One region of the Stenotrophomonas sp. YJH_SMC_120 genome, then DNA from elsewhere that is predicted to be linked to it. Evidence: predicted binding sites of a transcription regulator. Region 1 holds the regulator's gene; each other region holds the start of a gene.
The links. The regulator FliA, encoded in region 1, starts transcription of late flagellar genes. The targets are predictions, from matches to a motif close to TAAAGTTTNNCNNNCNNNGGCCGATAA.

Region 1 (7,460 bases):
GGCATTTCCACGCCGTGGTCGATGGCGTTGCGGACCAGGTGCACCAGCGGGTCGGCCAGCGCTTCGACCAGGTTGCGGTCGAGCTCGGTCTCGGCGCCGACCAGCTCCAGGTCCACTTCCTTCTTCAGCGAGCGGGCGACGTCGCGGGCGACCTTGGGGAAGCGCGAGAACACCTTGCCCACCGGCTGCATGCGGGTACGCATCACCGCCGACTGCAGGCGGGCAGTGGCGATGTCCAGCGTCGATACGGCGCGGTCCAGCTCCTCGTCGCGCAGGCGTGCACGCAGGGTCTTCAGGCGGTTGCGGGAAAGCACCAGTTCGCCGATCAGGTTGACGATCGCATCCAGGCGCTTGGTGTCCACGCGCACGGTGTGCTCGGCCTCGGCCATCGGCTTGGCTGCCGGCTTGGCTGCAGGTGCCGGGGCGGGTGCCGGGCGCGGTGCTGCGGCGGGGGCCGCCGCGACGGCGGCAGCAGGCTTGGCGCCTGGCGCAGCGCCACCGTGCAGCTGGTCCAGCAGGGCTTCGAACTCGTCTTCGCTGATCAAGCCATCGTCGGCTTTCTTCGCCGGCGCGACCGCGGTCGGCGCGTTGCCGCCATGCAGCTGGTCGAGCAGGGCCTCGAATTCGTCGTCGGTGATCAGGTCGCTGCCGGCTGCCGCAGGCGCGGCCGCAGCGACCGGCGCGGCAGTGCCACCGTTCATGTCGAACTGCGCGATCAGGTCCGGCGGCGCATAACCCGGCTCGGTGCCGGAGGACACGGCGTCCAGCATCGACTGCAGGTAGTCCAGCGATTGCTGGGCGGCGTCGAAGTGGTGGGCCTGCAGCACCGCCTGCCCGGCACGCGCGATGCCCAGGGCCTCTTCAGCGGCGTGGCACAGCTCGACCATCGCGGTGACGCCAAGGAAGCCGGCACCGCCCTTGAGCGTGTGGTATCCACGGAACACCGCGTTGAGCTGCTCGGTGTCCTGCGGTGCCTGCTCCAGCGACACCAGCTGTTCGCCCAGGCGATCCAGGATTTCCTGTGCCTCGATGATGAAATCGGCAGTGATGTCGTCGGATACCGCGCTCATGCTTACAGCCCCAGATCCGACAACAGGTCGTCGGCGTCGTTCTGCGAGACCGCGTGGCGGTCCAGTCCCTTCAGTGCCGGCCCGGCCAGTTCCGGGTCGGTGCGATGCTGTTCCGGCGGCAGGCCGAGTGCGCCGAAGCCCTCGTGCACGCGGCGGACGATGCCGACCACGCGACGGATGATCTGCCCGGTCAGGTCCTGGTAGCTCTGGGTCAGGGCGATCTCGGTCAGGTTGTGGCGGATGCGCTCGAGCTGCGCGTCCTGGCCCGGCTGCAGGCCTTCAGCACGCAGCTGTTCGGTCAAGCTGCGGCATTCCTCGGCCAGGTCCAGGGTGCGGTGCGTGGCCTGTTCGGTCATGGCCACCACGTGGTCCAGGCGTGCGCAGGCGTCGTCCAGCTCACCGGCCTCGCTGGGCACGGTCGGCAGCTCACCCAGTGCCTGCCCCAGCTCGCGGGCCAGCCGCGAGAGGCCGCTCATCATCGGCTGCGTACGCAGCGCGACCAGTCCGTCGATGCGCTGCCGCCAGGCGGCCTCGTCACCGGACTCGAGTGCGTCCAGGGCTTCCTGCAGGCGCAGGGCGAGGGCGCTCTTGTCGACCGTGGTATCCATCAGGCGCTGGCCGCCAGGCGTTCGAAGATCTTGCCGAGCTTCTCTTCCAGCGTCTGCGCAGTGAATGGCTTGATGATGTAGCCGTTCACGCCGTTCTGGGCGGCTTCGATGATCTGTTCGCGCTTGGCTTCGGCGGTGACCATCAGCACTGGCAGGGTCTTCAGCTTGGCATCGGCACGGATCGCCTTCAGCAGCTCGATGCCGGTCATCACCGGCATGTTCCAGTCGGTGACCACGAAATCGAACGGCTGGCTCTGCAGCAGCGACAGCGCGGCATGCCCGTCCTCGGCTTCGGCGGTATTGGTGAAGCCCAGATCGCCCAGCAGGTTCTTGACGATCCGACGCATGGTCGAGAAGTCATCGACGATCAGGATGCGCATGTTCTTGTTCAAAGCAGAGTTCCTTTGTTGTTCATTCCGGGCGGCCGGGGGCAGCCGCCTCGGGCATGTTCATTCTTCCAGGCCGGCGTCCGCCGCCTCGAAAATCTTGAGCCGGCCACGCAGGCGCAGCACCGCCTGGCCGTGGATCTGGCAGACCCGCGACTCGCTCACGCCGAGCACCGCGCCGATCTCCTTCAGGTTCAGTTCCTGCTCGTAGTAGAGCGAGAGCACCAGCTGTTCGCGCTCGGGCAGGTGGCCGATGGCCTTGCCCAGCTCGCGGCCGAACTCACCACGCTCCAGTACCTGCTGCGGGGTCGGGCCGCCCTGGGCGACGGTGTCCAGCTCGCCCTGGTCCTCGATGCGCGACTCCAGGCTCAGCACCTGGCCACGTGCGGCGTCCTCCATCAACCGCAGGTATTCGGGCAGCGGCATCTCCATCGCGGCGGCCACCTCGGTGGCGCTGGCGGCGCGGCCGCTGCTCTGTTCCAGGCGGCGGATGGTGGCGGCGGCATCGCGGGCACGGCGGTGCACCGAGCGCGGCACCCAGTCGCCACGGCGGATCTCGTCGATCATCGAACCGCGGATGCGGATCGAGGCATAGGTCTCGAACGAGGCGCCCTGGTCGGCGTCGTAGCTGCGCGACGCTTCGATCAGGCCCATCATGCCGGCCTGGATCAGGTCGTCCACTTCAACGCTGGCCGGCAACCGCGCGGCCAGGTGGTGGGCGATGCGCCGCACCAGGTCCGAATGCTGGGCGATGACCTCGTTGGCCGCCGAGCGCTGGACTTCCCTGTACTGGGCTGCGCCTTTCATGCGGCCACCCCGCGCTGCTTGAGGATGCGCTCGAGGAAGAACTCGACGCCGCCACGCGGTTCGGTCGGCGCCTGCCAGCGTGCGGTGCGACGCGCGATCTCGGTGATCGCCAGCGCGGCCGGGCTGGACGGGTAGGCCTTCACCACCGGCTGCTGGCGCTGCACCGACAGGCGCAGCCAGTCGTCCTGCGGCACGCAGCCCAGGTAGTTCAGCGAGACATCGGCGAGGAACTTCTCGCAGACGCGGGTCAGCTTTTCGTACAGCACGCGGCCCTCGTTGGGGTCGCGCACCATGTTGGCCACTACCTGGATGCGGTCCACGCCGCGTTCGCGCGACAGCACCTTGATCAGCGCGTAGGCGTCGGTGATCGAGGCCGGCTCGTCACAGACCACCACCACGGTGTCCTGCGCGGCCTGGCAGAAGGTCAGCACGCCGTCGGTGATGCCGGCGGCGGTGTCCACCACCATGATGTCCAGTTCGCGTTCCAGGTCGGAGAACACGTTGACCAGGCCGACGTGCTCGGCCGGGGCCAGCTCGGCCATGTGCCGGCGGCCGGACGCGGCCGGCACCACCAGCACGCCGTTCGGGCCTTCGACGATGACGTCGTCCAGCGAGCAGCGGCCGGCGACCAGGTCGGCCAGCGTGAAGGTCGGGTTCAGCCCCAGGATCACGTCGATGTTGGCCAGGCCCAGGTCGGCGTCCAGCAGCAGCGTGCGCTTGCCCATGCCGGCCAGTGCCACCGCCAGGTTGGCGGACACATTCGTCTTGCCCACGCCGCCCTTGCCGCCAGTGACGGCAATGGTGCGCACAGGGCCGAGCGGCTCGCTGCGGGTGGCCGACAGCGGGAAGGTCTTGGTCAGCTTGGCGTACTCACGCGACGGCATGGTTCAACTCCGGGTTGCAGGGCATATCGGCCGCGCGGCGCAAATCTTCAAGGCGAAGTACGAGATTGGCCGCACTGGCCCGGTGCAGGTCCTCCGGAACGTCCTGGCCATCGGTCACCCAGGTGATCGGCAGGGCGTGGTCCACGGCCACTGACAGGGCGTTGCCGAAGCGGCCGGTCTCGTCCAGCTTGCTCAGCACCAGGCCCTGCAGGTTGGCGGCGCCGAAGCGGCGGACCACCTCGTCCATGTCGCCGAAGCTGGTGTTGGCCGGCAGCACCAGCAGGGTGCGTACCTGGCGGGCGGCGCGCAGCCACTGCAGCTGCGCGGCCAGCGCGCGGTCGCGCGGGCCCAGGCCGGCGGTGTCGATCAGCACCAGCTTGTAGTCCTTCAGGCGTTCCAGCAGCTGGTCCAGGTCGGTGCCGCTGTTGGCCTCGTGCACCGCGATGCCGAGCTGGCGGCCGTAGCCGTACAGCTGCTCGCGGGCGCCGATGCGGGTGGTGTCGGTGGTCACCAGGGCCACATCGCGCGGCGCATGCTTCTCGGCGAAGCGCGAGGCCAGCTTGGCGATGGTGGTGGTCTTGCCGGCGCCGGTCGGGCCGACCAGGGCGATCACGCCGCCTTCTTCCAGCGGGTCGACCGGGGCGATCGGCAGCTTGCGCGAGATCAGCCCCAGCATCAGGCCGCGGCCACGATGGGCTTCGGTCTCCAGCGGGATCTGCATGGCCACGTCGCGGGCCAGCCCGGCGTCGAAACCGTACTCGTCCATCAGGTCCAGCGCGGTGGCGCGCACCGGGCTGCCACGCAGGCGCTCGTCGGTGAGGCGGTTCATCTCGCGCTCGATCACCTGGCGCATGCCGGCCACTTCCTGGCGCAGCTGGCGGATCTCGGCGTCGTCCTGGGCAACCACGGTCAGCGTCGGTGCCGGGGCCAGCATGGGGGCCGGGCTGGCTTCGCCGGCGGCTTCGGCCGCTGCCGGTTCGCTGGCGGCGATCCCGGGCTGCGCTTCGGTCACGGCAGCGGTCGGCAGCGGCGGCGGCTGCACTGCCGGGGCCACGCTTTCGTGATGCATGTCGCGCGGCGGGTCGATCTGGAAGCGGGCGCGGTTGGCCGGCACGGTGGCGGCCGGCGCAACGATGGCCTCGGCGAATGGAGCGAAGCTCTGTTCGGGCAGCGCCGGTTCGTTGACGGCGGCGCGCGCCAGGGTGGCGGCGAAGCCAGTGCTGCCACGGGTCGGCACGATCTCGTCTGCGCTGTCCAGGGTGCGGCCGGTGGCCCCAACGGCCGCACGGGCGAGGGCGGCCACGGCCGAGGTGGTGGCGGCGACCGGTTCCGGCGCCGGGGTGCTGCTGCGGCGGCGGGTGACCGCGGCGATCACCGCGTCAGCAGCGGTGCGCGGCTTGGGTGCCGGCGGCGGTGCGACATCACGGCGCGAGGCTTCCAGTGCACGCTGCACGGCGCTCTCGTCGTAGTTGGCCGCGGCGACGATCTCGACGCCTTCCTCGATCCGGCGGTTGGACAGGATCACGGCGTCAGGACCATGTTCCTTGCGCACCAGGTTCATGGCCGAGCGCATGTCGGCGGCGACGAATCGTTTGATTTTCATGCTGTGGTCACGGGACGAAGACGGCGGGGTGGCGGTCGGAGAACTCGGGTGGTCGGTGGTCTGCACGGTGCGGGTTCCCCTTGGTATCTGTCTGTTGCGTTGGTTCGAAGGTGGTGTCTGTTTTCTGGCGCATCGGTGGGCGGCGTCAGCTGATCGTTCCGACCAGCTTCAGGCGCTTGTCCTCCGGCACCTCGCTGTAGGCCAGGACCGACAACGACGGAACGCTGTGGCGGACCAGGCGCGCCAGCGCGGCGCGCACCGGGCCCGGTACCAGCACGACCGCCGGCTCGTTTCGCGCTTCCTGCTTGCTGACACATTCGGCCAGGCTCTGGTGCAGTCGCTCTGCGAGTCCGGGTTCCAGCGCGGCGCCGTTGCCCTGCGTGGACTCCTGCAAGACACGTTCCAATTGCGGGTTGAGGGTGAACACCGGCAGCTCCGCCGACATTCCGGCGATCTCCTGCACGATGAAGCGGCCCAGCGCGGTGCGCACGGCAGCGGTCAGCACCGCCGGGTCCTGGCTGCTGGGCGCGTGTTCGACCAGCGCCTCGGCGATCTTGCGCAGCTGTCGGATCGGGATGCGCTCGACCAGCAGGTTCTGCAGCACGCGCACCACTGCCGACAGCGGCAGCGCCTTCGGCGTCAGATCTTCGACGAGCTTGGGCGCGCTCTTGGCCAGGTTGGCCAGCAGGTGCTGCACTTCCTCGTGGCCGAGCAGTTCCGGCGCATGTTCGCGGATCAGGTGCGAGAGGTGGGTGGCCACCACGGTGGCCGGGTCGACCACGGTGTAGCCCAGCGTTTCAGCCTGGGCACGCTGGTGCGGCTGGATCCAGGTGGCATCCAGGCCGAACGCGGGATCCTTGCCGGCAATGCCCTCCAGGGTGCCCAGCGCGCTGCCCGGGTCCAGCGCCAGTTCGCGGTCGGGGTGGATCTCGGCGGTGGCCACCGGCACGCCGTGCACCAGCACGCGGTAGCCGTTGGCGGGCAGTTCCAGGTTGTCGCGGATATGCACCGACGGGATCAGGAAGCCGACGTCCTGGGTCAGCTTGCGGCGCACGCCCTTGATGCGCGCCATCAGCTCGCCGCCCTGGTTGCTGTCCACCAGCGGGATCAGCCGGTAGCCGACCTCCAGGCCCAGTGGATCGACCGGGCGCAGTTCGTCCCAGCTCAGTTCGGCGGTCGGCGCAGGTGCCGCCGGGCGGCCGAGTGCGTTGAGTGCGGCCGCGTCATTGCCGGCGGCTGCCGGGTCGGTGGCTGCGGCCTTGCCCTTGCGGTAGACCTTCCAGGCGATGAAGCCGAGGATCGCGGCCAGCGTCAGGAAAGCGACGTTGGGCATGCCTGGCACCAGGCCGACCACGCCGATGATGCCGGCAGTGATCGCCAGCGCGCGGTACTGGCCGAACACCTGGCCGGTCATCGCCTGGGCCATGTCCTGCGAGCGCGAGGCGCGGGTCACCAGCATCGCCACCGCGCTGGAGACCAGAAGGGCCGGCAGCTGCGCCACCAGGCCGTCACCGATGGACAGCAGGGTGTAGGTGGCGGCGGCTTCGCCGAACGGCATGCCATGCTGCAGCACGCCCACGGCCAGGCCGCCGAGCATGTTGATGAACAGGATCAGGATGCCGGCGATGGCGTCACCGCGGATGAACTTGCTGGCACCGTCCATCGCGCCGTAGAAGTCGGCTTCCTCGCGGACTTCCTCGCGGCGCAGCTTGGCTTCTTCACGCGTCAGCAAACCGGCGTTGAGGTCGGCGTCGATCGCCATCTGCTTGCCGGGCATCGCGTCGAGGATGAAGCGCGCGGTCACTTCCGAAACGCGGCCGGCGCCCTTGGTGATGACCACGAAGTTGATGATGGTCAGGATCGCGAACACCACGATGCCGACCGCATAGTTGCCGCCGATCACGAATTCGCCGAAGGCGGCGATGACCTTGCCGGCGGCGTCGTGGCCGTTCTGGCCGTTCAGCAGGATCACGCGGGTGGAGGCCACGTTCAGCGCCAGCCGCAGCATGGTGGTGATCAGCAGCACGATCGGGAAGATGGTGAAGTCCAGCGGGCGCTTCACGTAGACCACCGCCAGCAGGACCATCAGCGAGATGGCGATG
Region 2 (7,460 bases), on a different contig from region 1:
CAGCCTGACCGAGAACTCCGCCAGCGCCGCCACCCAGTCCGGTGGCCGTGGCTGCACCTCGCTGATTCCGCTGGGCTATACCCGCGGCGGCTGCTACATGGCCGGCAACCCGGACCTGGACCCGGAAACCAGCACCAACCGCGAAATCGGCATCAGCTTCGACAACGATCTGGTCGATGCCGGCCTGACCTACTTCCACACCGACTTCAGGAACAAGATCGAGTACGCACCGCTGGGCAGGTTCAACGGCATCTGGTGGACGCGGATGAGCAACGTGCAGCGCGCACGCACCAGCGGCATGGAAGGCAGCTTCAATGTCCGCTTCGGCGAGCACTGGCGCTGGCGCACCTCGGCGACATGGATGAAGGAAGCCAGGAACCTGACCACCGGCCGCAACCTGATCGATACCCCCGAATTCTCGGGCTATTCGTCGCTGGACTGGACGCCCGACGCGGTGTTTTCCAGCAGCCTGTCGGCGCAGTACACCGGCAGGCAGGCCGGCACGGCGACGACCTTCCTCAAGGCCTACACGCTGTATGACCTGACCGCCGCCTGGAACGTCAATGAGGTACTGACCCTGCGTGGCGGCGTCAGCAACCTGGCCGACAAGAAGCTGTATGCGGAAGGCTCCACCGATTACTTCGTGGCCGGGCGCAGCTACTTCCTCAGCATGACCGCGCGGTTCTGACCAAGAGCGTCCGCCGCGATCGCGCTGGCGACGGGCCAGCGCGATCGGCGGTGTTGCGGATTACTCGCTTTCCAATGCGGCGGCGGGCGCCGCGCTCTGCGTAGCCGCCGTGCGTGCACGGTCCATCGCCACCGCCAGTTGCTGGCGTGCGAGCAGCTGTTGTGCCTGCACCACTTCAGGTGTCGGCAGGAGCACCGGTCCCGGTGCGTTTTCCGGTGTAGCAGGTGTGGTCATGCAACCTCCATGGACATCCCGCCGCCGCACGGATTCAGCTGGTGCGGCAGCGGAACTGCGCACCCTATCCTAAAAACAAGGCGGGCGGGTGACGGTGCGCGCCCCTGCCACAGCAGCCGGAACAAGGCAGGCGTCACATTTTTGACGGTGACGCTTGGATCCTGAATAGGACTTGTCCTATCATGAAAACGTTTTCTCACAGGGATGTCTCCCCCAATGAATACCACTGACCTGTCCCAGTTCAGCCCGAAGTGGCAGTTCCGCTTCAACTTCTTCCGCCAGCACGGCGCCCCCAAGAACCCCGGCTTCAAGCAGGCCTGGAAGGCGCTGTCCTTTGGTGACCGCCTGAAGATCAACCTGAACTTCTTCGCGTTGTTCTTCGGTGCCATCTACCTGCTGATTCTTGGCATGTGGCGCAAGGCACTGGTGGTGATCGGCATCAACATCGCGCTGGCCATCATCACCATGTTCCTTCCGGACGTCGTCGGGCGCATGCTGTTCATCGCCATGAACCTGCTGGTCGCCTCCAGCACCAACTACAGCTACTACCTGGAGAAGGTGGAAGGACGTACCAGCTGGAACCCGTTTGAAGGAATGTTCTGAGCCATCAGACCTGCGCAGGATGCGCGGCAAGGATGCAACCGACGCCCGGCCCCCGCCGGGCGTCTTCGTTTCCGGGATCAGGCCGCGCGGCGGGCCATGGCCTCCGGTTCGGCCTGCAGGCGGAAGCGCGAGACCGCCACGGCCAGCTGCTCGGCCTGCTCCTCCATAGCCCGCGCCGCGGCGCTGGCTTCCTCCACCAGCGCGGCATTCTGCTGGGTGGTCTCATCCATCTGCACCACGGTCTGGTTGACCTGCTCGATGCCGGCGGACTGTTCACGCGACGCAGCCGAGATCTCGGCCATGATCTCGTTGACGCGCCCCACCTGGCCGACGATGGCCTGCATGGTACGGCCCGCACCGTGCACCAGCTGCGCACCGGCACCGACCTGCGCCACGGATGCGTCGATCAGCTCCTTGATCTCCTTCGCTGCGCCCGCCGAGCGTTGCGCCAGCGCGCGCACTTCGCTGGCGACCACCGCGAAGCCGCGGCCCTGCTCACCGGCCCGCGCCGCTTCCACCGCCGCATTCAACGCCAGGATGTTGGTCTGGAAGGCGATGCCGTCGATCACCGAAATAATCTCGGCGATGCGCTGCGAGGAGGCCTCGATCTGCTCCATGGTCTGCACCACCTGGTTGACCACTTCCCCGCCCTCGCTGGCAACGTCAGCGGCGGATCCTGCCAGGGTATTGGCCTGCAGCGCGTGGTCGGCGTTCTGGCGCACGGTGGAGGTCAGCTCCTCCATCGAGGCGGTGGTTTCTTCCAGGTTGGCGGCCTGCTGCTCGGTACGACGCGAGAGATCGCTGTTGCCCGCAGCGATCTCACCCGCCGCCAGGCGGATGCTGGCGGCCGACTGCTGGATCTGGCCGACGATCTGGGTCAACTGCTGCACGGTGCTGTTGGCATCGTCGCGCATCACCGCGAACACGCCATGGAAATCACCGCGCATGCGTGCGCTGAGGTCGCCGGCGGCAATCGCGCGAAGCAGCGTCGAAAGCTCAGCCAGGTTGTGATCGCTGACCTGCATCATGATGTTGAGGGTCTCCACCATGCGGCGGAAATCGTGGTCGAAGCGCTGGGCATCACCGCGTACAGCGAAGTCGCCGGCCGCCGCGGCGGCGGCCAGCTGCTGGATCTGCTCGTTGATCGCGGCCAGGTTGCTCTTGGTGGTGGCCATCGCTGCGGTGAACACCGCCTTCTCGCCCGGCAGCGCTTCCATGTCCACGCTGAGGTCACCCACCGCGTAACGCTGCATCACCTCGACCAGGCGCTGGGTGACCGCATTGCTGGAAGCCACCAGCTGGTTGCTGTCGGCCACCATGCGGCCGTACTCGCCGGGGAAGGCAGTGGCGTCCATGCGGTAGCTCAGCTCGCCAGCATCGTGGCGGCGCGCCATTTCCGCCTGCGCCGCCATCACCGCCTGCAGCTGCCCGCGCATGCCCTGCATCGCGTCCAGCAGGCGGCCCACTTCATCGTTGCTGCGCGCAGGCAAGGTGCTGTCGAGCTTGCCGGCGGCTACGTCACCCGCCACCCGCACCGCTTCGGCCAACGGGCGGATCGCCAGGCGGCGCAGCAGCACATAGACACCGGCACTCAGCGTCAGCGCGGCCACCACGCCCACCAGCAGCGTCAACCACAGCAGCTGGCGCGCCTCGGCCACGATCACCGCGTGCGGCATCACCACGCCCAGCGCGAAGCGCTGCGGGGCATTGCCCACGCGTAGCGGCACGTAGACGCGCACGTTGCCGGCTGCATCGGGCGTGAAGGCTTCGAACCGGCGGTCGGCGGCGATGTCGGCCAGCATGCTGCGGGTCAATGCGTCGGTGCGCGGCTTGCCGATCTCGGCGGCATTCGCCGAGGCCAGCACCACGCCGTTGGGCGAAAGCAGCTCGACGCGGCCTGCGCCCATCGGCGTCAGCGTCGCCATGTGCTTCTGCAGCGCCGCCAGCGAGAAGTCGACGGTGAACACGCCGAGGAAGGTACCGTTTTCGACGATCGGCGAGCTCAACGTGCTCATCAGCACCTGCTGGCCGGCGATGTCGTAGGCATAGGGCTCGCTGACCTTGGGCAGCTTGTCGCGGCTGGGTACCACATACCAGTCGGCCGAGCCGTCGGCGGCTTCGGTGTAGTCGGTCATGGTCGACTGCTGCGGCTTGCCGTCATGCCAGGCCCAGTAGCTCATGTAGCGGCCGCTGGCATCGTGCATCGCGGTGTTGGCGAACTCGGCATCCCTGCCATCGAAGGCATCGGCCTCCCACATGGTGCTCTTGCCCAGCCACTCCGGGTGGGTGCGCAGCTGCTCGCCCAGCACGGCAGCCAGGCTGGCGCGATCGGGCACGTCGCCCCGCGCACGCTGGGCGAGCACGGCTTCGACCATGGCATCGTTGCTGGCAAACGCCGTGCCCAGGTCGGCGGCGACCTGGCGCGCTTCGGCGTTGGCCTCGCTGGTCATGGTCTGGCGCGAGGCATCGATCAGGCTGGCACTGGCCTGGCGATAGATCAGGAACGCCGTCAGGCCGAAGCACAGCAGCGCGATGACGGCGGTGCCCAGCATCAGCTTGTGGGCGATGCTGCCCGGGCGGCGGGCAGCGGCGGAACGGGAAGAAGGCATGGAGGGGTCCGCAAGGCAGTTCAGGACGACCGGCGCCGGGAGGGCACCGCGCAGGCGCGCGATCCGTCGCGCAGGCCACCGGCCGCCGGGACCCGCCCGGCGCAGGAAGCGCACCGGGTTAGCGGCCGCCTGCCAACGAGGTTGAGGCGACCGGCCTACACATTCCTGAATCCACTCAGGGATCCGTCCCCGCTTCCCCTATTCGGCCACCCGATCCTTGATCCACTCCGCGCGTGGCAACACCTCGATGCTGCCTGCGGCGTACTGCTGCAGCACGGCGTCCGGCCCGAAACGCGGCTGCCACCCCAGCTCCCTGCGGATGCGGGCGCTGTCGTAGACGCGGTCGACGCTCAGCGGCAACGGCCAGCCGCGGCGCTCGAACTCGGCCAGCAGCTGCGGTACGCGCCGGGCCAGTACATTGCGCGGCTGGGTGGCCAGTTCCAGGCAATCCTCGCGCCGGAACGGGGTCGCGGCGCAGGCGATGTAGCGGGCGAAGGCCGGCCCCTCATCCAGCAGCAGCGCGGCATGGGCACTGGCCACGTCACGGGCGTCGATCCCACGATGCAACCGGAACATCGCCATCCGTTCCGGCGGTTCCGGGAAGCAGCGCCCCATCCGCAGCACGCGCACCCCGAAGTCCGGTGCGGCGGCAGCTTCAGCCAGGGCCTCGGCCTGCAGCTTGCTGCGGTGGTAGATCGTTCGCGGCAGCGGCTCGGTATCCTCATCGATCCAGCGGCATCCCCCTGCCACCACCGCGTGGCCGTACAGCGCGGTGGTACTGGTCAACACGAACCGCCGTGCGCCTGCCTCGCGCGCCGCCTGCAGCAGGTGCGCAGTCGCGTCCACGTTGATCTGCTGGAACACCGCGTCCGGTACCAGGCCGACGTGTGGCGCATGCAGGGCCGCGGTATGGATGACCGCGTCGACGCCCTGCACCGCGCGCACGACGGCTTGATGATCGGTGACATCGGCAATGATGCGCGTGGTGGCAAACGGACTGCGGTCCAGACCCACCACTTCATGGGCAGCCGCCAGCGCGCCGAAGATCGCGCGCCCGATCCGCCCGGAACTGCCGGTCAACAGAATCTTCATTGAGTCCATTCACTCGAAGCGCCCGGGAACTACCGGGATGCTTCGATTCTAGGCATGCAACGGAACATCTGCGATAGGACGACCGCGCAACTGTGCGTTCATCTTGACGACTTCGGCGGAGCCAGCAGTTGACGTGCGATGGAGAGCGGATCGTCGCCGCCTGCCGCGTGGGGCGCGACACCGGTCCGTTCGCCGTTGCCACCGGTGCGCAGTTTGATCGGTTGCCGGTGCGGAACGTTTATCTGATAGCCATCGGGCAGCAGCACAGGATCATCGAACATATGTGCGGCACCGCCACTGCGGCCGCCGGCGTTGCGCGCACATCCGAGGGCCGGCAGTGAATACGCGACGAATGCGGCCGCCGGTCCGGCTGCGTGATCATCACGGTGCGCAGGGCGCGTGAAAACCGGGGCGAAGATGGCGACCTGGACTTAGCGTGCGGTGGCCAAGCATGGACGCCGTCGCCCACGAAGGCGGCGTCCACACTGCAGGAGATTTCACATGACTGAGCAGAAGCCGCGCAGCTCCAACCGGGGCTTCGCCTCGATGGACCAGGACAAACAGCGCGCGATCGCCGCCAAGGGCGGGCGCGCGGCACATGCCTCCGGCAATGCGCACGAATTCAGTCCGGCCGAAGCACGTGTCGCAGGCCGCAAGGGCGGCGAAGCGATCAGCCGCGACCGCCAGCACATGGCCACGATCGGACGCGAAGGTGGACACGCACGCCACGCCAACGCGCGCCAGCAGCAACAACAGCCTCAGGCGATCGAACGCACGGCAGAGGACCCGCAACGCCAGCAGGGCTGAATGCTGCGCGTCAAGCCGATGCACGCTGCCGATGCAGCCCAAGCGCCGCAAGCAGGGCCAGCGCACCCGCCACCGCCATCGCCCAACCGAACCCGCTGGCCATCGCATTGCGGTACCAGGTCAGCACCTGCGGCGTGGCGTGCATCGAGCCCGGGTGCAGGATCAGTTCACGCGCCTGCGCAACAAGCCGCTGCTGCCCTGCGGCCTGTGCGCAGGCGGTGAACTGCTGTACGGCACGCTGGCCCATCAGGCTGCCCATCAGCGCGATGCCCAGGCTCATGCCTGCCTGGCGCAGCGCGTTCATCGTGGCTGACGCGATACCTGCGCGTTCGGCCGGTGCGCTGGCCATGATCGCCATGCCGGTCGCTGGCACCGCCAGCCCCATTCCAATGCCAAGCAGCATCAGCACGGCAGTGGCATGAGCGCGCGAAGTAGCCGGTTCGAACGTGGCCATTGCGCACATCGCCACACCGGCCAGGACGTAGCCCAGCACCAGCGCGGCATGCAGCCCGAGGCGGGCAACCAGGCGCCCGAACAACAGCGAGACAACACCCATCAACAGGAACTGGGGAGCCAGCTGCGAGCCTGCCAGCGCCGCGCTGTGCCCCTGTGCCTGCTGGAAGAACAGCGACAGGAAGAACAGGCTCGCATAGGCGGTGAAGCCCAGCACGAACGAGGCCAGGTTGAGCATGCGGAAGCGACCGTCGGCAAACAGGTCCAGCGGCAGCAGGGGGCGTGCCACCCGCCGCTCGACGATGCCGAACAGGATCAGCCCCGCAGTTGCGGCGCCCAGCGCCAGAAGCGTCACCGGGGCCAACAGGCCCTGCTCACCGATCGCGATCAGGCCATAGCACAGTGCGCCCAGCGCGCCGATACTGAGCAGCTGCCCGGCCGGATCCAGCGCGGCGTGCTGCGGGTGCCGTCGCTCGGCGATGCCCCAGGCGCCAAGCACAAACGCCAGCAGCCCCAAAGGCAGGTTGATCAGGAAGATGCTGGGCCAGCCGGCCCGCTGCACCAGCGCACCGCCCAGCAACGGGCCAAGCACCAGGGCAAGCGCGCTGAAGGCGGACCAGCCACCGATCACGCGTGCACGCTGGCCCGGATCGGGAAATGCGTGACTCAGGATCGGCATCGCACTGGGAATCAACAGCGCACCTGCCACGCCCTGCACCGCGCGCCCGGCGACCAGGGTCGAAAGGTCCTTGGCGCAGGCGCACAGCAGCGAGCCCATGGTGAAGGTGGCGACGCTCAGCAGCCACATCCGCCGATGACCGTAGCGATCCCCCAACGGACCGGCCGACAGCATCAGCGCCGACAGTGCGATCGCATAGGCGTTGATCACCCATTGCAGGCCCGCCATGTCGGTCTGCAGCGCCTGCTGCAGGGTTGGCAGGGCCACGTTGACGATGCTGATGTCCAGCGAAGCG
Region 3 (7,460 bases), on a different contig from region 1:
GCGCTGGCCGCGCCGTTCCCGCGCCCGAAGCTGCAGCTGCAGATCGGCGAGTGCGTGCGCGTGGTTGACCCGCTGATGGCCGAGACCGTGCTGCGCCTGGTACAGGAAGCGCTGACCAATGCCGCCCGGCATGGCAACGCAGACACCGTATGGCTGACGATCAACGAGGAGGATTCCCGGTTGCGTATCGACATCCGTGACGACGGCCAGCGCGCCGAGCGTATCCGCGAGGGCAACGGCATCGCCGGCATGCGTGAGCGCCTGGCCGCAGTGCGTGGCCAGTTGGAACTGGCCCGCACCGCACAGGGCGGCATGCACCTGACCGCCTGGGTGCCGGCATGAACGGCAGCGCGATCCGTGTTGCCCTGGCCGACGACCAGGCGCTGGTCCGCGCCGGGCTGCGTGCGTTGTTGCAGGGGTTGGGCGTGGACGTGGCGCTGGAGGCCGAGGAGGGCCAGGCGTTGCTGGACGCGCTGTCCACCCAGCGCGTGGATGTTGTGCTCAGTGACATCCGCATGCCCGGGATGGACGGCATCGAAGCAGTGCGCCAGCTGCGCGCGCGCGGCGATGCCACGCCGTGGCTGCTGCTGACGACCTTTGATGAAAGTGACCTGCTGCTGCGCGCCAGCGAGGCCGGCGCACAGGGCTTCCTGCTCAAGGACGCCGCACCCGCAGACCTGCGCGAGGCGATCGAGCGCGTCGCCGCAGGTGAAACCCTGCTGCTGCCGGTCAGCACCGAGCCGGTACGCGCCCGCTACCGCTTCCACGATGAAGCACCGCCCACCGATACCTTCGGGGAACGCGAGGTGGCGATCCTGCGCTTGCTGGCCGGTGGCTACAGCAACAAGGAGATCGCGCGCAGCCTGTTCCTGGCCGAGGGCACGGTGAAGAACTACGTGTCCGCCATACTCGACAAGCTGGGCACCCGCGATCGCACCCGTGCGGTGCTGAAGGCGATTACCCTGCGCATCATCTGAGTGGACCGAGCAAGGAGTGCCAGTGAACCCGATCCTGCATGTGGAAATCCCGGCCAGTGACCTGGACCGTGCCATCACGTTCTACCAGCGGTGGCTGCAGGTCGCGGTGGACGAACCTGTGGTGCTGCACGACTGCCGGATGGCCTACCTGCCGTTCTCCGATGAGGCCGCCGGTGCCAGCATTGCGCTGGTGCTCGGCGCGGACTACCGGCCTTCCGAACAGGGGGCGCGCGTCTACATCGGCGTCGATGACCTGGATGCGAGCCTGGAGCGAGCACTGCAAGCGGGCGCCGAGCTGTGCTTCGGACCCGCCGATGCGGGCGACTGGCGCGTGGCCGAGATCCGCGACAGCGAAGGCAACCGCATTGCGCTGCAGGCGCGCGCAGCTCTGTAGAGCCGAGACCACGCTCGGCTGCTGTTGGCCCAGCCGCTCCAGCTCAGCCGAGCATGGGCTCGGCCCTACAAGGTCGCGGCGCGCGAGCGCTGCAGCCAGTCATTGATGGCCGGGTCCAGTCGCGGGTCGTCCGGTAGCTGCATGCCGAAGCGCTGTTGCAGCACGGCACGCACATCACCCACATCATGCAGCGGGCGCTTGTCCGGTGCCTGCCCGGGACGATACTCGGTGTAGTTGCCGCTGCCGATGGTGCGGCGCCAGTCCGGCCCGGTCAGCGACGCGCGCAGCTGCCCGGGGAAACTGGAATCGGGATGGGTGCATACGTACCAGTTGCCCACCACGTTGTCGATCGGTGCCGGCGCCTGCAGGTCGAACCGATACATCGCCCGCCAACCATCGTTGGACTCGGCCGACAGCACGAAATCACCGTCGTCGGGCAGGCGCTGCAGCAGATAGCGTTCGTGCGGCGTGGCCTGCGGCTGCGGATCATGCAGGCGCAGCGGCACGGTCGGGGTCAGGCTGCCGAAACCGGCATCCACCAGCCAGTCGCCGCTGTCTACGTTCACGCGCAGCAGCAGGTGGGTACGCGCGGTCAGTTCGCCGTCCTGGGCGGCCAGCAGTACCCGCGCGCTCAATGGCTGCGCATCGAAGCCCAATGCCTGCAGCAGCGCCAGCAACCCGCCATTGAGTTCGAAGCAGTAACCACCGCGGCGCTCGTCGAGCAGCTTGCGCTGCACGCTGTCCAGGTCGATCGGCACCGCATCGCGCAGCAGGCAGCTGAGGGTCTCGAAGGGCAGCAGTGCGTTGTGGCGCTGCTGCAGCAGGGTCAGGCCGGCCAGAGTCCGCGGTGGCGGCGCATCCAGCTGCAGGCGCTGCAGGTAGCGGGGGACATCGAGCGTCGTCATGGAGACACCGGGCGGGGGAGGGATGTCCACTGTGCTCCCCCAACCGGGGTTGAGGTCAAGCGCGGCGGCCGTGTCATGCCTCCGTCGCCTGCACCCGGTACAAAGGCCGCGTCCACCAGCGATGGGGGGACGCAGACGAAGAAAGCGCTAAAGTTGTCCTGAGTCAGGCCGATACAGGTGCGTCTTTCCGCCTGGAGTCTGTCATGTCGGCCGTTGTCCCCCACCTCCGGTCCCTGCGCACGCGCCTTGCTGCGTTGCACTCGGCGTCCCCCGGGCTGCTGCGCTGGCTGCAGCCACATCGGCTCAGCGTGGCCAACAAGCTCAAGGCCACACTGTGGATCTGCGGCCTGGGCCTGGTGGCGATCGCTGCTGTCTACGCTTGGACTGGCCATGCCAACGCACTGGCTGCGCGCAGCCAGGCCAGCTACCAGCGCGGCAGCGATCTGGCTGCCAGCCTGTCCACGCGGGTGGCCGAAGCGCGTCGCCTGCAGACCCAGTATGCACGCAGTTTCGATGATGCCGACCGCGCGCAGCTGTTGGCCACGCAGAAGGCGTTGCAGACCGATCTGCAGGCGCTGCGCGCGATGCCGATGGATGCTGGCCGGCGCAAGGCCCTGCAGGCGCTGACCGAAGCCGCCGACGCGTTCTCGCAGGGTGTGGCCGCCCTGTTCGAACGGGTCGACGAGATGGGCCGTGGTGATGCCGGCCTCGCCGCGCAGCTGCAGCAGGCCGCCGACACCCTGCAGGCGCAGGTGGATGTGCAGCAGCGGCCCGCGCTGGCGCTGTACCTGCAGAAGATGCGAAGGCAGGAGGCACTGCTACTGCTCGACGGTGATTCCACCCACGCCGACCGCGCCAGCGAGGAGAAGCTGCCGTTCGACCTCGCGCTGGCGGGCCTGCCTGCGGATGTGCAGGACACCCTGCGTACCGGGATGGAGGCATATCAGGCCGCATTGCTGGGGTATACCGCTGCCCGCGTCGGCCTGGATGTGGAAGCGCAGTCGCTGCTGGATACCGCCGCGGGCGTAGCGCCGGCGCTGGCCGCATTCCAGCAGGCACAGGTGGAGGCGCTGGCCAGGGCGCAGGCACGCCAGCAGGCCGGCGCGCGCACCATGAGCGTGCTGTTCGCACTGACCCTGCTGCTGGTGGCCGGCGTGCTGATCACCAGCCTGGTGCTGGTGCTGCGTGCGGTGCGGCAGCCGATCCAGGACACCCTGCGTTTCGCCAGCGACATCGCCGACGACCGCCTCGACACCACCCTGCGCGTCTACAACGCCAACGATGAAATCGGCCAGCTGGCCCAGCGCCTGGTCGACATGCAGCAGCGCCTGCGCGCGCGCATCGAGACCGAGCGTGCGGTGGCCCGCGGCAACACCCGCGTGCGCCAGGCATTGGACAGCGCACAGGCCGGCTTGATGGTGATCGATGCCGAAGGCCTGGTGGCGTACGCCAATCCGGCGCTGCTGGAGCAGCTTGCACTCCGGCTTGAAGATCTGGTGGGGAGCGATGCGGTACGCCTGCATCCGGCACTGGCCAGCCTGGCTGGCGTGCGCCAGCGCGAGGAGCGCGAGATCGGTCATGGCGGCGTCCGCTACCAGTTGATCGCCAATGCCATCACCGACGAAGGGCATTTCCTCGGCGTGGCAGTGGAGTGGCGCAGCCGCGCGCTGGAAACGCTGCTGGAAACCGAAGTGGCAGCACTGGTCGATGCCGCCGCACATGGCGACCTGCACGGCCGCATCGCGCTGGAGGGAAAACAGGGCTTCGTGCGCACGTTGTCGACCAGCATCAACCGCCTGCTGGCGACCTTCGAGACCAACCTCGGCGATCTGCAGGCGCTTCTGGCGGCGCTGGCCCGTGGTGACCTCAGCGTGCGCATGGAAGGTGAGCTGCAGGGCGTGTTCGCACGCATGCGCGACGATGCCAACGCCACGGTCGCGCAACTGGGCCGCATCGTCACCCGCATCCAGCAGGCGACGTCCAGCCTCGACACCGGCGTTGGTGAGATCGTTGCCGGGCACCATGATCTGTCGCAGCGTACCGAACAGCAGGCGGCCAACCTGGAAGAGACGGCAGCGTCGATGCACGAGTTGACCGACACCGTTGGCCGCAATGCCGATGCCGCGGGCCGCGCCGATGCCCTGGTGCAGGGGGCGGCCGCGGTGGCCCAGCGCGGTGGCGAGGCCGTCGGCCAGGTGGTCGCGACCATGCATGGCATCAGCGAGGCCTCGCGGCGGATCGGCGACATCACCCAGCTGATCGATGGCATCGCTTTCCAGACCAACATCCTCGCGCTGAATGCCGCGGTGGAAGCCGCGCGTGCAGGTGAGCAGGGCCGCAGCTTCGCCGTGGTGGCTGCGGAAGTGCGCCTGCTGGCCCAGCGCAGTGCCGAAGCGGCCAAGCAGATCAAAGGACTGATCGAGGATTCGGTGGCGCGTGTTGGCCAGGGCAACCAGCAGGCCGAGCAGGCGGGCATCACGATGGGCGAGATCGTTGGCAGCGTGCAGCAGCTGGCCGAGCTGCTGGCCGGTATCCGCAGTGCGTCGCAGGACCAGCATGCCGGCATCGCGCAGGTGAAGCAGACCATCGTGCAGATGGAAGCCAGCACCCAGCGCAACGCCAGCCTGGTGGAAGAGGCTGGTGCCTCCACCGCGCAGATGCAGGCGCAGGTACACGCGCTGACCGAAGCGGTGGGCGCGTTCCAGTTGCAGTCGATGCCACAGGCGCGCGCTGCGGCCTGATCGTGCTCCGGTAGTGCCGGCCGCTGGCCGGCACGCCCCTGATCATGCCGGCCGGCGGCCGGTACTGCCCTTGTGGCTCAATACACGTCGCGACGGTAGCGCCCGGTCTCCAGCAGCGTTTCCACTTCTTCATCACCCAGCGCTTCGCGCAGCACCTGGTCCACGCCTCCGGCCATGCCCAGCAGCGAACCGCAGACGTGGATGACCGCACCACGCTGCATCCAGTCGCGCAGGGCATCGGCTGCTGCACGCAGGCGATCCTGCACATAGCCGCCCTCACCATCGCGCGAGAACGCCAGGTCCACCCGCGCGAGATGGCCATCGGCCTGCCACGCTTCGATCTCATCGGCGAACAGGAAGTCGTGCGCGCGCTGGCGTTCGCCGAACAGCAGCCAGTGCCCGTGTTCACCTGCATGCGCGGCTTCGCGCAGCAGGCTGCGCAGGCCCGCGATGCCGGTGCCATTGCCGATCAGCACCATCGGCGCACCGCCAACGCGATGGAAACCGGGGTTGCGGTGCACGCGGGCCACGATGCTGGCACCGACCGGCGCATGCAGCGACAGCCAGCCCGAACCCAGGCCGGTGCGTCCGGTTTCGTCATGGACCAGCCGCACCACTAGTTCGACCGCACCGTCATCCGTACAGGATGCGATGGAGTACTCGCGCCCCGGCAGCAGTGGCAGCCCTGCCAGCCAGAGGCACGCATCCTGCACCGCCAGCGCAGCATCGGCATCGGACAGCTCGCGCTCGCTGGCCAGCGCCAACAGCGTGCGCGGCTGGCCGTCAATCAGCAGCGGCTGCTGGGGATCCAGCCCATGTGCCTTCAGCACCGCAGCGGCGTGCCGCGCGTTGTGGCGGGGCGCGATGTGCAGGATGTCGCCCGCCTGCCACTGCACATCGGCCGGTGGCGCAAGACGGATGCGCCAGATGGCGCCGCCCACGCTGCCTGGATTGAGGCGGTCACGGCCGAGCAGGCGCCACTCGTGCATCTGCGTCGCGGCCGGCAACACGCTGTCATCGGTGGCGATGCCGGTCAGCGCGCCGAGATGCTGCTGCCACTGGCGCAGCGCCGGTATCGCGGCGGCATCGACATCGATGCGCTCGAACAGCGCACGTGCGCCGTTGCCCAGCAGCCAGCCATCGAATTGGCGGCCAAAGCCGCAGTAATGCGGGTACTGGCGGTCACCCAGGGCGAGCAGGCCGAACTGCAGGCCCGACAGATCGGGCGCTTGTGCCAGCAGCCGTCGCGCAGCGCCCCGTGCCGCATCCGGCGGTTCGCCATCGCCGAAGGTGCTCAGCACGAACAATGCCTGCGCAGTGCGCGCGAGCTGCGGGGCATCGACCCGGGCCAATGGCAGTACCTGCACGCCATGGCCAGCGGCCTGCAGCTGCGCGGCGGCACGCCAGGCCAGCTGCTCGCCCAGCCCGCTCTGGCTGGCATGCACGACCAGCCAAGGTGCGCGGCCATCATCGGTGGCAACCGGCAGCGACCGGCGCAGCCCGCGCGCGGCACGCTGGCTGCGGCGGCGGTCCAGGTACAGCATCCAGCCGGTGATGAAGAACAGGCTCATGGCCAGACTGCTGAGCATCACCACGACACGCCCGGGCATGCCGAAGTAGCTGCCCGAGTGCAATGCGAACACGCTGGTGGCCAGCTGCGCGCCGGCGCCCTGGCGCGCGTAGGGGCGCGAATCGAGGATTGCCCCGCTGGCCGGATCCAGCTGCAGCAGATCATGTGCACGGTCATGGTGGCCACCGCGCTGTGACGGATCGCCAGCCATCACCCGCACGTTGAGCGCCTGGCCAGGCTTTTCCGGCAGGCGCAGGTCGATGTAGCCGGTGTGCACGCCGGGCAGGGCATACAGCTTGGCTTCGACGCGCTCCAGGTTCAGGGCGGCGCCGGTGGCGACCTTGTGCTTGGCGGCCGGTGCGACGCCCAGCAGCGTATTGGCGGCACTGCGATACCAGTCGAAGGACCACCACAGGCCGGTCAGCGCACTCATCAGGTAGATCAGCAGCATCCAGGTGCCGACCACCGAGTGCAGGCTCCACAGGAAGCCGCGGCCGCTGCGTTTCCATTCCACCGCCAGCCAGCTGCGCCAGCGCCACCAGCGCCGCGGCCAGCGCAGGTAAAGACCGGACAGGGTGAAGAACAGCAGCGCGATCGCACAGCTGCCGGTGATCCACTTGCCGCGCTCGCCCGCGGCGAGGTGGCGGTGCAGGTCCTCGACGAAGTCGAAGAACGCCTGCCCACGCAAGGCACTGAAGCGCTCGCCGCTGTACGGGTCGAAGTAGACCCAGTGTTCCTTGCCACCAGCGAAGCGTGCCACCGAAGGCCGCTGCCCGGTGGCGTCCACGCGCAGGCGCTGCAGGGGGCGATCACTGCCGGCCTGCAGCAGCGGCACCAGTTCGCTGAGTTGAAGCGGAAGCTGGCCGTCGGCAT

Region 2: AC5P60_RS14410 (methyl-accepting chemotaxis protein) is a predicted target of FliA. The motif match lies at 4,253-4,279, and genes of this name have one in related genera.
Region 3: AC5P60_RS14795 (methyl-accepting chemotaxis protein) is a predicted target of FliA. The motif match lies at 2,425-2,451, and genes of this name have one in related genera.

What each region holds. Positions count from the first base shown of each region.
Region 1 covers NZ_JCAFRY010000028.1:24,135-31,594, reverse strand. The annotation lists gene AC5P60_RS20295 (chemotaxis protein CheA) at 1-1,070, opposite strand, end outside; gene AC5P60_RS20290 (protein phosphatase CheZ) at 1,073-1,678, opposite strand; gene cheY (chemotaxis response regulator CheY) at 1,678-2,070, opposite strand; gene AC5P60_RS20280 (RNA polymerase sigma factor FliA) at 2,128-2,871, opposite strand; gene AC5P60_RS20275 (MinD/ParA family ATP-binding protein) at 2,868-3,755, opposite strand; gene flhF (flagellar biosynthesis GTPase FlhF) at 3,742-5,358, opposite strand; gene flhA (flagellar biosynthesis protein FlhA) at 5,504-7,460, opposite strand, start outside.
Region 2 covers NZ_JCAFRY010000012.1:28,852-36,311, forward strand. The annotation lists gene AC5P60_RS14395 (TonB-dependent receptor domain-containing protein) at 1-688, shown strand, start outside; gene AC5P60_RS14400 (hypothetical protein) at 749-922, opposite strand; gene AC5P60_RS14405 (DUF2628 domain-containing protein) at 1,139-1,525, shown strand; gene AC5P60_RS14410 (methyl-accepting chemotaxis protein) at 1,603-4,134, opposite strand; gene AC5P60_RS14415 (NAD-dependent epimerase/dehydratase family protein) at 4,333-5,226, opposite strand; gene AC5P60_RS14420 (peptidase S41) at 5,325-5,507, opposite strand; gene AC5P60_RS14425 (KGG domain-containing protein) at 5,728-6,033, shown strand; gene AC5P60_RS14430 (MFS transporter) at 6,044-7,460, opposite strand, start outside.
Region 3 covers NZ_JCAFRY010000012.1:112,969-120,428, reverse strand. The annotation lists gene AC5P60_RS14815 (sensor histidine kinase) at 1-342, shown strand, start outside; gene AC5P60_RS14810 (response regulator transcription factor) at 339-977, shown strand; gene AC5P60_RS14805 (VOC family protein) at 1,000-1,371, shown strand; gene AC5P60_RS14800 (arylamine N-acetyltransferase family protein) at 1,437-2,276, opposite strand; gene AC5P60_RS14795 (methyl-accepting chemotaxis protein) at 2,480-5,017, shown strand; gene AC5P60_RS14790 (PepSY domain-containing protein) at 5,095-7,460, opposite strand, start outside.